Regions from separate parts of the Aerococcus urinae genome, predicted to be linked through region 1. Evidence: riboswitches for the same ligand, from Rfam matches in the RefSeq annotation. Region 1 holds a riboswitch; the other holds the start of a gene.

What was found. Region 1 has a riboswitch for FMN ahead of AWM73_RS03205 (ECF transporter S component). Riboswitches for the same ligand answer to the same signal wherever they lie in the genome.
Region 2: linked by a shared signal. The riboswitch ahead of AWM73_RS06835 (energy-coupling factor ABC transporter ATP-binding protein) and the one ahead of AWM73_RS03205 (ECF transporter S component) in region 1 are both predicted to bind FMN.

What each region holds. Positions count from the first base shown of each region.
Region 1 is NZ_CP014161.1:704,762-712,123, reverse strand. Features, by position in the region: gene tnpC (IS66 family transposase) at 1-1,183, shown strand, start outside; gene AWM73_RS03210 (helix-turn-helix domain-containing protein) at 1,293-2,837, shown strand; gene AWM73_RS03205 (ECF transporter S component) at 2,946-3,536, opposite strand; FMN riboswitch at 3,645-3,763, opposite strand; gene AWM73_RS03200 (pseudouridine synthase) at 3,819-4,541, opposite strand; gene scpB (SMC-Scp complex subunit ScpB) at 4,541-5,101, opposite strand; gene AWM73_RS03190 (segregation and condensation protein A) at 5,098-5,868, opposite strand; gene AWM73_RS03185 (hypothetical protein) at 5,865-6,230, opposite strand; gene AWM73_RS03180 (NAD-dependent protein deacylase) at 6,398-7,129, opposite strand; gene AWM73_RS03175 (FxLYD domain-containing protein) at 7,264-7,362, shown strand, end outside.
Region 2 is NZ_CP014161.1:1,507,389-1,514,750, forward strand. Features, by position in the region: gene truA (tRNA pseudouridine(38-40) synthase TruA) at 137-931, opposite strand; gene AWM73_RS06825 (energy-coupling factor transporter transmembrane component T family protein) at 1,035-1,829, opposite strand; gene AWM73_RS06830 (energy-coupling factor ABC transporter ATP-binding protein) at 1,819-2,697, opposite strand; gene AWM73_RS06835 (energy-coupling factor ABC transporter ATP-binding protein) at 2,673-3,512, opposite strand; FMN riboswitch at 3,578-3,703, opposite strand; gene AWM73_RS06840 (acyltransferase family protein) at 3,755-5,638, opposite strand; gene rplQ (50S ribosomal protein L17) at 5,848-6,228, opposite strand; gene AWM73_RS06850 (DNA-directed RNA polymerase subunit alpha) at 6,256-7,200, opposite strand; gene rpsK (30S ribosomal protein S11) at 7,276-7,362, opposite strand, start outside.

The DNA.
Region 1 (7,362 bases):
AAAGAAAATTCGCCAACAGTTACGCTACGTTCCTGCGGAAATTCGTTGTGAGAATGTTATTCAGCATAGCTATAAATGTACGAATTGTTCAGAATTAGCGGGTAAAGAGATGGTGATCAGTGCGGATGTCCCAAAACCTGTCTTTAATGGGAGCTATGCGACCGCAAGTCTTGTTTCCCACTCACTTCAACAAAAATATGAACTGAAAATTCCTGCTTACCGTCAGGAAGGTGAATGGGAAAAGATGGGCCTACCGCTTTCTCGTCAAACGCTCATTAATTGGCATGAAAAAGCTGCAGAATATTACTTTGAGCCGCTTTATCGACTGCTTTCTGGAAAGCTAATCAAACAGCCAGTCATCCATATGGATGAAACGAGTTATAAGGTCATTGAGCATGAGAAAGAAAAGACCTACTACTGGTTAGCGTGTTCTTCTCGAGAAACTCAGCAACAAATTTATCTCTATCACCATTCCCCTGGACGAAGCTTTAATGACCTTTCCGAAGGAATGGCTGACTATGAGGGTGTGATTCATTGCGATATGTGGCATGTCTATCCCAAAATAAATGGAGCGACTATCGCTGGTTGTTGGGCGCATCTAAGACGAAAGTTTTATGAGGCCTTACCACCTAAAAAATATCAAGGTCAATTTCTCAGCTCATGGGCAGTGAAACAATGTGACCAATTTTTCACATTAGAAAAGAAATGGCAAGATTTATCGATATATAAACGTCTAGATAAACGCCAGACAACTTTAAAAGTAAAAATTGACCACTTTTTTGAACGCCTTCGTCAGGAATCACCTACTGCTGGAGGAAAATTAGGAACAGCCATCGCCTATGCCCTAAAATATGAAGCTTATTTCAAAACATTTTTGGAAAATGGTGCGGTTGAAATGAGCAATAACCGGGCAGAGCGTGGCATAAAAGCACTCGTTATAGGGAGGAAAAATTGGTTGTTTTCTACCTCTTTTAAAGGTGCTCAGTATTCTGGAATCATTCTATCGATCATTGAAACAGCTAAGGCCAATGGCCTTGATCCTGAAAAATATCTCACTTTCCTATTAAGTGCCATGCCGAATGAAAAGACACTCAGTGAAAAAGTGCTTGAGGATTATCTTCCCTGGCATCCCGCTATCCAAGCGATCTGTCGAAAAAAATCAAAAAGAGAATTACTTAAATAACAAAAAATCTTGATCAGTTGAGCATACAAAGGATTTAAAAAATCCTCTTCGCTAGCTTATCAAGATTTTTTTGAATTCTATTCTCTTATTTGACGCTTACGACCAAACAATGGCCAAGCTACTGAGTAAATTAGACCAGCGGCGCTTAAATATTATCAAATACCTCATTAGCAGTGACCAAGAAATGGCGGCCATCAAAGAATTAAAGAACCATTTTAATTGTTCATCACAGACAATAATTTCTGACTTAAAGCAGCTCATTCTAATTTTTCCTGACAAACTACAGTTTGAAATGAAATATAAATACATCAAATTAGTAGGTTCTACTCCGACTCAGGTCAATGCGTTTTATCCTTACTTTTTTAGCAATAGTATTTATTTCATCTTAATACGGACGATTTTCAGTCAAAAAATTTACTATATTTCTTATATGTGCGAAAAGTTATTCGTTAGTCGTTCGACTCTTTATCGCATCATTGATTCCATTAACCAATTTTTTACCAGTTATTATCCAAGTCTCAGTCTCACCATGAACCCCTTTACTATTGAGGGACCCGAACGCGAGGTAAGGAAATTTTATTACGATTTTTTTGAATTTGGTTACCAGTTAACCCAATGGCCTTTTAATGAGGTGAGTCATCAGGACATTAACAAAATCTCCCTCTACTTAAGGCACTCCATGCCTAGCCTAGGACTTTATAGTAGTCACCCCATGTTCCCCATTATTCTTGCCATCAATTTAATTCGTTATAAGCATAAAGACCTGGTCCAAGACAGTTACTTACCAAGGGACCTATCGAGCTTACAAGAATCCTTAACCGCCACAAAAGCCCAATTTACTATCTTTGATATCGAGTATCGACTAAAGGTATCCATCAATTCTGAAGCCGTCCGTCAACTCTTAGTCGGTCTAGCACCACACACCACCTACTTATCTATCCAAGCCTTACAGGAAGAAATCCATTCTTCACATGATCATTCTCAAGCCGTTTCTAACTTCTTTGAAGATTTGGATCAACTAACAACCAGCCAGCGATTAAATCCTTTAGACCAAGATAAGAAGGATTTGTTGCTTTTATTACTCTATAATTGTTGTCAGGATAAGCTTGATTTAAAAGAAAATGAAAATTACTCTAAGATGCAGTTGACTGCTTTAGAAATCGATAATCTAAAAGAAAAATGGGGACTCATCCTTCCCGGCTTTAACGCCCGTCTACAGCCAATTCTAGAAAGTTTTCAATCCCATTTCAGTAAAGAGCTCATTGCCAAACGCACAGCCATAATGTTTTCTTATGTCTATTCTTTTTATCCCTTAACTATCAATCATTTTTATAAGGACTATAAACGCCTACATATTGCGGTTTATACCAGTCGTTCTTACTCTACTGATGAAATTTGTGGTAAGCTCCATCTGTTTTTTGGCTCATTAATTGAGGTCACCCCCATCACAGATACTTACTTTATGGAAGAACTAGACCATTCAAGAATTGATATTTTATTAACCACCTACCCCTTGTTCAATCTTAAAGGCATAACCATCCATACAATCAAAGATGATCTAACGACTGAAGATTTAGGTTGGATTTACCAAATGATTAACCAACTCAAATTTTCTCAAGGCCAAAAAGAAGAATGGCATCTCCACAAAAAATAAGTAAATAAAAAAACCAGCTTAATGAGCCAAGTAAATATTAGCTTCTCATTAAGCTGGTCTCTTTTTTATTTCAATGGCAAGGGATTTATCTAGCTAATAATAAGACCCCTAAACTAAACGCCGCTTAGCCACAGGTAAGGCAGCTGATAGAACAATAAAGTTAGCTATCGAAATAATCAGGCCCTTGAGTAAATTAAAGGGTACTATGCCATAAAGAATATATTCTTGCATGTTAGGAATTTCAAAATTCATCACAGCCATATAGAAGGGAGTAATGACATAGTAGTTAGCCAAGGAAAGGACAATCGTCATTAATACGCTCCCGATTGCAAAAGCAAAGCAGACTTTGACATAGTACTTAGCCGTTTCAACTTGTTTGCTCAAACGAAGATCATAATTACGCAAAATATAGTAAATTGGCAAGCAATAAGAAAGAGTAGCTATGAAAGAAGCCATATCTCCGATTGGGTAACCCGCATTGCCACCTGTTTGCATATAGTGTAAAAAGTTCCGTACAAAAGCAGCCCCTGCACCACTCCATGGTCCAAACAAAAAGGTGGTGAATAGGATCGGAACATCAGAAAAATCGACCTTTAAGAAAGGTATAGCAGGCAATATCGGAAAAGAAAACATCATAAGGATAAAGGCAATAGCCCCCATAACTGCGGTAACAATTAACTGACGTGTACTTGTTTTCATAACAATTTCCCCTTTCTTCTTCTCAGTCAGGGTTAGTTGTTATTTCTTGAAAATAAAAAATTCCTTTCACCGAAAGTCTTCAATGAAAAGAATTAATTAGTAAGTATTTACTATCTTCTCCCATTCTGACTTTACAGTCGGTACTAGAATTTCACTAGTTCTATCAGCTCACTGATTCGCGGACTATCACCGCCGATCGGGAATCTAACCCTGCCCCGAAGATTTCATTTATTTAATTTTACAAATAGATTATAACCCCATTATAGGAGAAATGCAAGCGTTTTATTTTTGTAAGGCATATTGTTTTAAGCGCTCAACTTCAGCTTTTAATAATGGCCGGTATTCACCCACTCCTAGACCTTCAGTCGTTAAAAAGCCATAGCGTTCGCGGTTCAAACGTTTTACGGGATGGCCAACTGCTTCAAGCATCTTACGAACTTGACGATTACGTCCTTCATGAATTGTCAACTCAACGGTTGCATTTTCCTTAGCAGCCTTATTTTTCCGAATGCGTGCCCTAGCCTTAGCGGTTTTCTGCCCGTCTATCACTAGACCTTCTTCTAAGCGCTTAAGGGCATCGGGGCTAGGATAGCCCTTTACCTTAGCCACGTAAACCTTATCAATTTCGTAACGAGGATGCATTAATAAATTGGCAAATTCCCCATCATTGGTTAAAAGTAAGACCCCAGTCGTATGATAATCTAAGCGCCCGATAGGATAAATACGTTGAGGGATCTCTTTAAAATAATCAACCACTACTTTTCTCCCTTTGTCATCAGCAACAGAAGAAATGACCCCATCCGGCTTATTGAATAAGTAGTAAACGGGTTCTTCTTTATATATAGGTACTTGGTCAACTTCAACCAGGTCCTTCTTTGTGACCTTAGTGCCGAGTTCAGTAACCACCTGGCCGTTGACCTGCACCCGACCTGCAAGGATTAATTTTTCAGCATCACGTCTAGAAGCCACACCAGCATGGGCAATGACCTTTTGTAATCTTTCCATTATTTATCTCCTTCTTCATCAAATAAGCCCTTATCTTCCTCATCTTCAGGTAAAAGCGATGATATATCAGGGAGGTCAGCTATTGAATTCAATCCAAAATATTGATAAAAATAATTAGTTACTTGGTAAAGAATCGGACGTCCAGGTCCCTCTTTTCGCCCCGCTTCTTCAATCAAGTCATGCAATAAGAGGCGTTTAATCATGGCTTGCGATTGAACTCCCCTGATTTCATCAATTTCTAATCGGGTAATTGGGCCTTGGTAGGCAATCACTGCCAAGGTTTCCAAGGCTTGTTGAGACAGCTTCAAAGCAAAAGGACTGACTGCATATTTTTGGATTAAGTCAGCATAGATTTTTTGAGTCAGTAATTGATAGCGCCCCCCTAGACATACTAATTCTAGCCCCCGCTGACTATCAGTTTTTAATTTTTTGTCTAAGTTCCATAAACTATACTGGACCTTTTCTTTAGAAAGATCTAAAAGATTAGCTAGTTCCTCTAGGCTAAGGCCTTCCTCACCAGCAACGAATAATAAACTTTCGCAAGCACCCTCAATGGTCAATCCCCATCATCCTTCTTTTGTATGCTTATATCTGCAGCAATTTGATCTTGCTGGATAAGTAATTTTCCTTGTTTAACTAATTGTAACAGAGCCAGAAAATAAGTCACCACTTTCTCTCTGTTAGGCTGATTCGAACTCAGCAAAGAAAAAAAGGACAAGTGGTCTGACTCTTGGTCCAAGGCTTCTTCGATACTCGTAATCGCCTCATCAATAGTAAAAGTTTCCCCTTTTACAGTTCTTTCAAGGGGTTGTTCCTGCCTCAAGCGTAAAAACATTTTTTTAAAGGCCGATAAGAGGTCTTCACTGCTTACTTCGTTTTCAGGCAAAGGCACAACGGCTTGTAAATCCGAGAGGTCACTGGCCTCTTTAGAGTAACTCAAAGACCGGTCAGCTTGTTTTTCTTCTAAGATCGCTGAGACAGCCTTATATTGCTTATAGGTTAGTAATTGTTGGACTAAATCGGCTCGTGGATCGTCTTCCTCCTCTTTTTCCATGGCTTTTTTGGGCAGGAGTAATTTAGTCTTAATTTCAATTAAACTGGCCGCCATAATCAAGTAGTCACTGGCTAGTTCCAAGTCCCTTTTTTGGTGGCGGTGAATCGTTTCTAGGTATTGGTTGGTGATATCAACAATGGGAATATCAAAAATATCAACTTCCATCTGCTTAATTAAGTGCAAAAGCAAATCTAGCGGCCCCTCAAAAGCCGCTAGATCGATGTGTAATTCATCATTAGAAGTTTCAGTGTTTTCTTGCTTAGTTTTATTCATAAACCTTCCCCATCGTGATGAATAATATGTGGCATGGTACGTTGTTCATGTAAGGCCCATCCTTTTAAGATATCAGACATAGCTAGTGAGCCGCTAATGGTATACATAGGAAATTCCTGGGTTAGAGCAGTCAACATGGCATAGATAATCTCATTTTGGTCGAAAGAAGGATTAACTGAGCTATAACGTACTAATACTAATTCTTTTTCCTCATCTTGGTCAAAACCAATAATACCGACAATATTATCGGTTTCTTCATCACGCCATAAGTAAAGTTGACGCTTACCTGCTTTTATACGCTTCATTTCTGCCATCAAGTCATCCATAGACTTATAGGCATCTAGATAAGATAACAAACCCATAACTACTTTCTCATAATTTGAAATGTATGGAATTAGCATAACTCACCTAACCTCTCTTAAAGATTCTATGGTTCATAGACTATCACAAACGCTCCAAAAAGAAAATACTCACTTTTCTAAGCAAATATCCAATACCATAAAAATAGAAAACTTTTTGTAAAAACATCTTAAATATCTAAGGCCTTAAATACTTTGGTTAAGGAATCCTCAAAGACCAACGTATCTTTTCTATCCACTTGAATCTTTGTTTTATTAATGACTGCTAAATAAGAGCCATTAAAATAATCAATTAACCCAGCGGCAGGATAGACTCTTAAAGAAGTTCCAGCAACGATCATCAAGTCCGCTTGCTCAATGGCTCTAACTGCCCCTAATATCTCTTTTTGATCGAGTGCCTCTTCGTAAAGAACGACATTAGGACGTACGATATCCTGGTCAAAGCTGCATCGTGGGATCCCTTGCTCATCTTTTTCTAAGTCTTCTGTCCGATAGTGTCGTTTACATTTTAGACAGTAATTATCCCAGACATTGCCATGCAATTCATAGACCTTTTGACTGCCCGCTTCTTGGTGAAGGCCATCGATATTTTGAGTGACAATGGCAACTTCTTTTCCTTTAGCTTCTAAATCAGCTAAATAACGGTGACAGGCATTGGGTTTAGCGTCTGGATAGACTAAATGATCAAAGTAATAGTCAAAAAATATTTGGGGATATTTCTCAAAGAAAGAGTGTGAAATAATTTCTTCTGCACTGACCTGATATCCAGAATCTTGCATAAATAAACCATCCGCAGAACGAAAATCAGGAATGCCACTTGCTGTGGATACTCCTGCTCCTCCAAAGAAGACGATCCGATCACTTTCATAAATCATATTTTTTAAAGTTTCGATCTTATTCATTACCAGCCCTCCTATAGTTCTATTGTATCAAAGTTTAGCATGATCTTCGAACGGCTTTTCCTTTCAATTCTTTTCTATGCCTATTAAAGTAATGATATAATAATATCAACTTCAATGTAGAAAGGACCAATTTAATGAAGCCATTCAAGAAAATTATTGCCTTGGCCTGCCTCTGTGCGACCATATTCTTTCTAAGTGCTTGTTCTTCGCAAAACAAAACCGATGACCTATTT
Region 2 (7,362 bases), 800 kb from region 1:
AATTCCTTGTATTATTTACCGATCACAGTATACAGTATTTTTCAATTTCCTATAGTAAGGTGCATTTCACAATATTTTTACAAATAATAAGTACTATCATCATAGCAAAAATGCCAGAAAAGGCCTAGTTTTTTCTCTAATAAAAGCCGTTTGCTTCGGACTTGGCGATTCGTTCCTCTTGGCTTGGATAATCCACATGGTGCAGGTATAGCCCATGTGCCTTGGCAGTGGGCCCCGCGGCGTTCCGGTCTTGAATGCTTAACAAGTCACTAAGATTCTCCACTGGACGGAGCCCGTCTCCTATCTGCAAACAGGTCCCCACAATAATCCTTACCATGTTGTAGAGAAAACCATTGCCCTCAAAATAAAAAGTCAAAGCCTGTCCATCCTCTGATGGCTGACATTCAGCCCGGTAGATCTCCCGGTCAAAAACCGTCTTATCCGTTTTAGTGGAACAGAAGCTCTTAAAGTTATGGCTCCCAATCAAAGCCGGTAAGGCCTCTTGAATCCGTGATACATCAGTACGGTAGGGATGGTGAAGGACATAGTGGCGATCAAAAGGCGAAATAAAGGGGGCCAGGGAAACCTTATATAAGTAAGCCTTTCTCAAGGCATGGTAGCGGGCGTGGAAGTGTTTTTCCACCGGCTCAACCGCCTTCACACAAATAGCGTCATCTAAGATACTATTTAAGGCCCGTAACAAACCTTCTGTCTCAATCTCTGAAGGATAGTCAAAATGCACCACTTGTCCCAGAGCATGGACGCCAGAATCGGTACGTCCGGACCCATAAACGGGAATCTCTTGGCCCTTAGTCATTAATTTCAGGGCCTTTTCCAGGGCCGCTTGGATGCTAGGTCCATTGGGTTGGACTTGAAAACCCACATAGGGAGTACCATCATAGGCAATGGTCGCTTTATAGCGTTGTTGCATAATTATCAAACGCCTCTCTCATTCTTTTAAATCACAAATAAATAGGAAAAGCCGGCCTTGACTGCCAGCTTTGTCACTCTTTTTCTTTACTTATCTTGGCCAATTAGGACCTAAAGATTAATATTGCTAGGCAAACGCAAGCCACTAGGCCAATAGCCATGGTATCGCGCTTGTGCCAGTGGAGTAAACGGTACTTGGACCGCCCTTCGCCCCCTTGGTAGCCGCGCGCTTCCATGGCAATGGATAAGTCATAGGCGCGATCAAAGGCAGAGACAAATAGAGGCACCAAGATAGGAATAATGGCCTTAATCCGGCTCATTAATGACCCCTCGCTAAAATCAACTCCACGCGCCCATTGAGCGTCCATAATCTTGTCAGTTTCTTCTAATAAGGTCGGTACAAAGCGCAGGGCAATCGATAGCATCAAGGCAATTTCATGGACTGGGAGAACATTCTTTAAGGGCTTCATCAAACTTTCCAAACCATCGGTAATATCCAGGGGCTTGGTCGTTAAAGTAAGAATAGTAGAAATGAAAATAATATAAACGAAACGTAAAAAGATAAACAAGGCGTTCCATAAGCCTTCATCGGTAATGGCTAAAAAGCCCCATTGCCAGTAGACTTCCCCTGTCCGGGTAAAGAATAACTGCAAGGCTACCGTAATCAGGATCAAAAGAATCATCGGCTTAAGGCCCTTGAGAAAGATTTTTAAAGAAATCCCGGTCAGCCAGACAAAGGCCACTACTAAGAGGCCTAAGATCCCATAAGTCAGGCCATTATTGGCGAAAAAGATAAAGATCAGTAAGATGAACATAATGATCAATTTGGCCCGTGGATCCATCCGGTGGACCAGGGAATCCCCGTTCAAATACCGTCCCATAATAAATTTATTCTTCATCTTGAACCTCCCCTAGTTCAAAATAGTTAAGAATACTATCCGCGAGTTGGTCAACGGTTAGCGGATTGTCTTGGAGTTGAATTCCAGCTTGGTCAGCTAAAACCGCCTTAAATTCTAAACTATCAGGTAGTGACAGGCTATGGTCTCTGAGCCAGTCAGCGTCAGAAAAGATTTCCGCTGTTGAGCCTTGACGGACCACGGTTCCTTTATTCATCACGACAATATGATTAGCATATTGGGCCGCATCATTCATTTGATGGGTCACCAGGACCACCGTCAACTGACGTTCCTTATAGAGTCGGTAGAACATGGCCATCATGTCCCGGTGGCCTTTAGGATCCAAACCAGCCGTGGGTTCGTCCAAGACTAAGACCTTGGGCTCCATGGCAAGAATCCCAGCAATGGCTACCCGGCGCATTTGCCCACCCGATAAGTCAAAGGGAGATTGGTCATAAAGTTCGCTGGCCAGCCCGACCAAGTCAAGGGCTTCAATGGCTTTTTGACGGGCTTCTTCTTCACTGGCTCCGTAGTTTAAGGGGCCAAACATAACATCTTTAAGGACGGTTTCTTCAAAAAGTTGCGATTCAGGAAACTGAAAGACAATTCCTACTTGGCTGCGAATGCGCCGTAAGACTTCTCCCTTAGAGTTCTTGGTCACGGTATCCGGTCCAATCTGAACCGCCCCTTGGGTTGGCTTTAAGAGGCCATTAAGGTGTTTGATGGCAGTTGATTTACCACTCCCGGTATGACCAATAAAGGCCGTAAAACTTTGGTCGGGAATGGTTAAATTGACATCATGCAAAGACAAGGTTTCAAAGGGAGTCCCTGCCCCATAAGCATAACTTACGCCTTGGAATTCAATTTGCATAAGTAATCCACCAACCCTTCTTCAGTATAATAATCTTTTTCAAAGCTAAAACCGCGTTGGGCTAAGGCGTTTTTTAATTGGACACTAAAGGGCACGCCCAGTCCCATATCGATCAACTTATCCCCATAAGAAAAAATCTCTGCGGGTTTACCCTCATTAACGATTTCACCCTGGCGGAAAACTAAGATGCGGTCTGCACTAGCTGCTTCACTTAAGTCATGGGTAATCGATAAGACGGTGAGCTGGCTCTTTTCCTTCAGACGGCGGATAACTTCCATCACTTCTTCGCGCCCCTCTGGATCAAGCATGGAGGTAGCTTCATCCAAGATAATCACCCGGGGCTGGAGGGCAATAATCCCAGCAATGGCTACCCGTTGTTTTTGCCCTCCTGATAAGTTGCTGGGCTCATATTGCCGATAAGCCGACATGCCGACCTCTTCTAAGGCCCAATTGACCCGCTCGACCATTTCAACGTGTGGCACCCCAGCATTCTCTAAGCCAAAAGCTACATCGTCTTCAACCGTGGCCCCAACGAATTGGTTGTCAGGATTTTGAAAAACCAGGCCGATATTTTGCCGGATCGTCCAGACATTGGCTTCATTGAGTGCTAACCCCGCCACAGTAATCTGGCCAGATTCCGCTTCTAATAACCCATCAATTAGTTTGGCCATGGTAGATTTCCCTGAGCCATTATGACCGATAATGGCTACCCATTCTTGGTCAAAGATATCAAAAGAAACCTGTTTGATGGTTTGTTTGTCTTCTTCTTTATCGTAGCGAAAGCTAACATCTTTGACAGAGATGATCGACTCCAAGTTTTCTCCCCATTTCTAAAATAAAACCCTCCGTTTAAAGTAACGGAGGGGCTATAGTTATCGTATTCACTCTTCTCCTATCAGACTTTACTGTCGGTACTAGAATTACACTAGTTCATTCCTATCAATCCCTTGATAGCTTGCGGACTTTTACCGCCGGTCGGGAAACGCTCCCTGCCCCGAAGATATCTGTAAATCTCTTCTTAGTGTAACGGAACCAGTGCTATATTTCAACTGATTTATCACTTATTATCTTCAATTAATGCCCGTCCCACATAGTCTGTCCAAGCCTTGACTCCTGCTTGAGAGAAATGAATCCCATCTTGACTGAGCCAATCCGCTTGGGCATTTTGATCGTAGTAGCCGGACCAATCGATTAGATGACAGTCTTTTCGACTCTCAGCGGTTGCCTTCAAGGCGTCATTAACTTGTTGGCGCCAGGGCCGGTTGACGTGGGTATTGACCAGGTAAATCTTCTTACCTTCAAAACGTTTCAGTAATTGGTTGATTTGTTGGGAAGTAAAGCCACCATTGGCTCCTAAGTCTACCACCACTTTATCCTGGATCTCATTCTCAGCGCTAAAGCTATCGATCAGTTCACCCGCTTGGTAGACTTGGAGTCCCACCTTGGCACAGATATTAGACCGTGGGAAGAGGGCCGTAATCCCCTTAGAAACATCGATGGTTAAGGAGTCCCCTAAGAAGGTAAAGCTAAGTCCGTTAGCCTGGTAAAGGACTTCATTGGAAAAGTCACTCACGATAGCTTGTTGGTCTTGGCTAAGCGATTGCCGGTATTTTTCAATATCTTCGTCACTATCACTAGCAATGGTATGTTTTTCCCGGTTGGCTTGTTCGATCGCTTCACGGGCCTCCCGGGCTTCAGCTTCAGACTTGAGGACCACTTCGCCCTTGGGTGCTGTCACTAAGGCAAAGAGAGCCAAAGCTAGAACCAGGGTAAAGCCCCAAAAGAGAAGTTTTTGGTACCAGGGGGTCTCCTTAGACCGGACTTGACGGAAGCCTGTAATTAATCGCAAGGGCTCCCCTTTAGGGCGCAAATAAATCGGTATTGTCACTAAGCGCTGGTTAACCAAGGCGTCTAGGAGCAGGCCTATCACAAAAATGGCTAGGACCTGTAGCCAAGGTTGCATGGTAAACCAGTTTTGTTGACTGGCATGGGCAGTAAAGACAATATAGATCGGATAATAGGTCAGATAGACGAAATAATTCTTCCGCCCGATATAGGCCAAGGGCTTGAAACGAAGGGTCTTACCAATAAAGGACTGGTCTTGGACAATGGCCAAGATAAATAAGACTACCAACAGGTCAAAGACCAACATGCCCCCGTAGTAGGTCCATATGGAAGAATCCGTCAGGAACTTCATCAAGACTGCTAAAATACCAGCAGTCATTAGGGCGATTAAGTCAGGGGTCCAAGATTTATCAAGCAGACGATGTGAGAAGCCTATGATTTCTTCCCCCATTAAGAAAGCGATGCTCCCTAATAAAAAGGAAAATAAGCGGCTATCAGTCCCATAATAGGCCCGGCTAGGATCTTGTCCCGGAGTAAAGAGAAAGGCCATCCAGGCGGCTGACATCAGGGCTAAAACAATCAAGAAATAAGTAAAATGCTGCTTAGACAAGCGCCGCCGCAGTAAGCCATAGATGAAATAAAAGACCAAGAGTGATTGTAGGTAGACCCCCAAGTACCAAAGATGGGTTAAAAGCGAGGGGTGGAGAAATTCAGCAAAATAGGAAGACCCAATGGCAATCTGATACCAGTTATTAACAAAGGCCAAGCTGGAAAAGACCACCGGCCGGATATTGGTTAACAAGTTTGCTTGAAAGAGCAATAAGAGCGCTAATAGGAGGATAATAAAAAAGACCAAGGGCCAAAACATTTTCCCCAAGCGCCTTAAGAATTGCGAGCCCAGCCTGAAGGACTTGCCTTCCCTTAACCGCCGCTCCAACTGACCGGTCACCAAATAACCCGATAGGATCAAAAATATATCCACCGCTAAAAAGCCACCCGGTAAGGAATTGGTGAAGAAATGATAGCAAATGATGGCAAGCATGGCAAAGAGCCTCAGAGTATCTAGCTGAGGTAAATATAGCCGTTCTTGGCGCATGGGGGAAACCTCTTCTCTATAAATGTTCATTAACATTATTATTATAACAAATATTCTCTATTGAAAACTAAAAAAGCGCAAAAAAAAAGACATATAAAATGCCTCAATAAAAAACAAACTTTTTCACCCCTAGACTTTGGCCTAGGGATGAAAGAGCTAGACTCGGGAAGAAGAATAGCTTCTTCCCATCATCATAACACTCAAAAGTTTTATACTAATTCAATAATCGCCATTGGAGCGTTATCGCCACGACGTGGTTCGGTTTTCAAAATACGAGTATAACCACCTTGACGGTCAGCGTAACGTTCACCTAAGTCATTGAATAACTTTTGAAGAACGGTTTCAATAACGATTTTTTCGTCTTCAACACGAACATCGCTCACTTCATTACGTAAATAACTTGCTGCGCGACGACGAGAAGCGAGATCGCCTTTTTTACCTAAAGTGATCATCTTTTCAGCAGTTTTACGAATTTCTTTAGCGCGAGTTTCAGTCGTGGTAATGCGTTCGTTGATTAATAAGTCAGTAGTTAAATCACGTAATAAGGCTTTACGTTGGGAGCTACTACGACCTAATTTACGGTAACTCATTCTTTCTATTCCTCCTTCTTAAAGATATTAGTCATCATCTTTTAAAGATAAGTCTAATGCGTCGAGTTTGCCCTTGACTTCATCTAATGATTTACGTCCTAAGTTACGGACCTTCATCATTTCTGCTTCAGTCTTTTGAGTCAATTCTTCAACGGTATTAATCCCTGCCCGTTTCAAGCAGTTATAGGACCGTACCGATAAGTCTAATTCCTCAATGGTCATTTCGAGCATTTTTTCTTTTTGTGTTTCTTCTTTCTCAACCATGATTTCAGCTTCTTGAGCTTCATCAGTTAGGCTAACAAAGATCGCAAGATGTTCCGTTAAGACTTTAGCCGCTAAGCTTAAAGCTTCCTTAGGGGCAATCGTTCCATCCGTCCAAATATCGAAAGTCAATTTATCATATTCATTGACTTCACCAATCCGGGTATTTTCTACTTGGTAGTTAACCTTCTTGATTGGTGTATAGATTGAATCGACCGGAATGACACCAATAGGCATATCGTCCGTTTTGTTGTTTTCTGCACGAACAAAGCCACGTCCATTCTTAACATGCATCAGCATATGGATTTTGGCACCTTCAGCCAAAGAACAAATATGTAGATCTGGATTCAAAACATCGAAGTCCGCGTCAGCAGTAATATCTGCCACAGTCACTTCAGCTGGTCCAGTAATATCAAGTTCAATGTCCTTTTCATCGACATCGTATAATTTAAGCGCAAGTTGCTTAATATTAAGAACAATTTGGGTAACGTCTTCACGTACTCCTGGAATAGTTGAAAATTCATGTAAAACATTTTCAATCTTTATCGATGTTACAGCTGTCCCTGGTAATGAGGATAAAAGTACACGACGAAGGGAATTACCTAAAGTCGTCCCATAACCTCTCTCTAGTGGTTCGACAGCGAATTTACCAAACTTATTATCTTCGCTGGTTTCAATGGTTTCGATATTTGGCTTTTCAATTTCGATCATCTAGTAGTTTACCCCTTTCAAAACGTGAAAACTTGCACCTTTAAGTAAGTCCAAATGCATCAATCGTTTTAAATATTAAACACGACGACGTTTTGGAGGACGACAACCATTATGAGGAATAGGTGTTACATCACGAATTGCAGTAACTTCTAATCCTGCAGC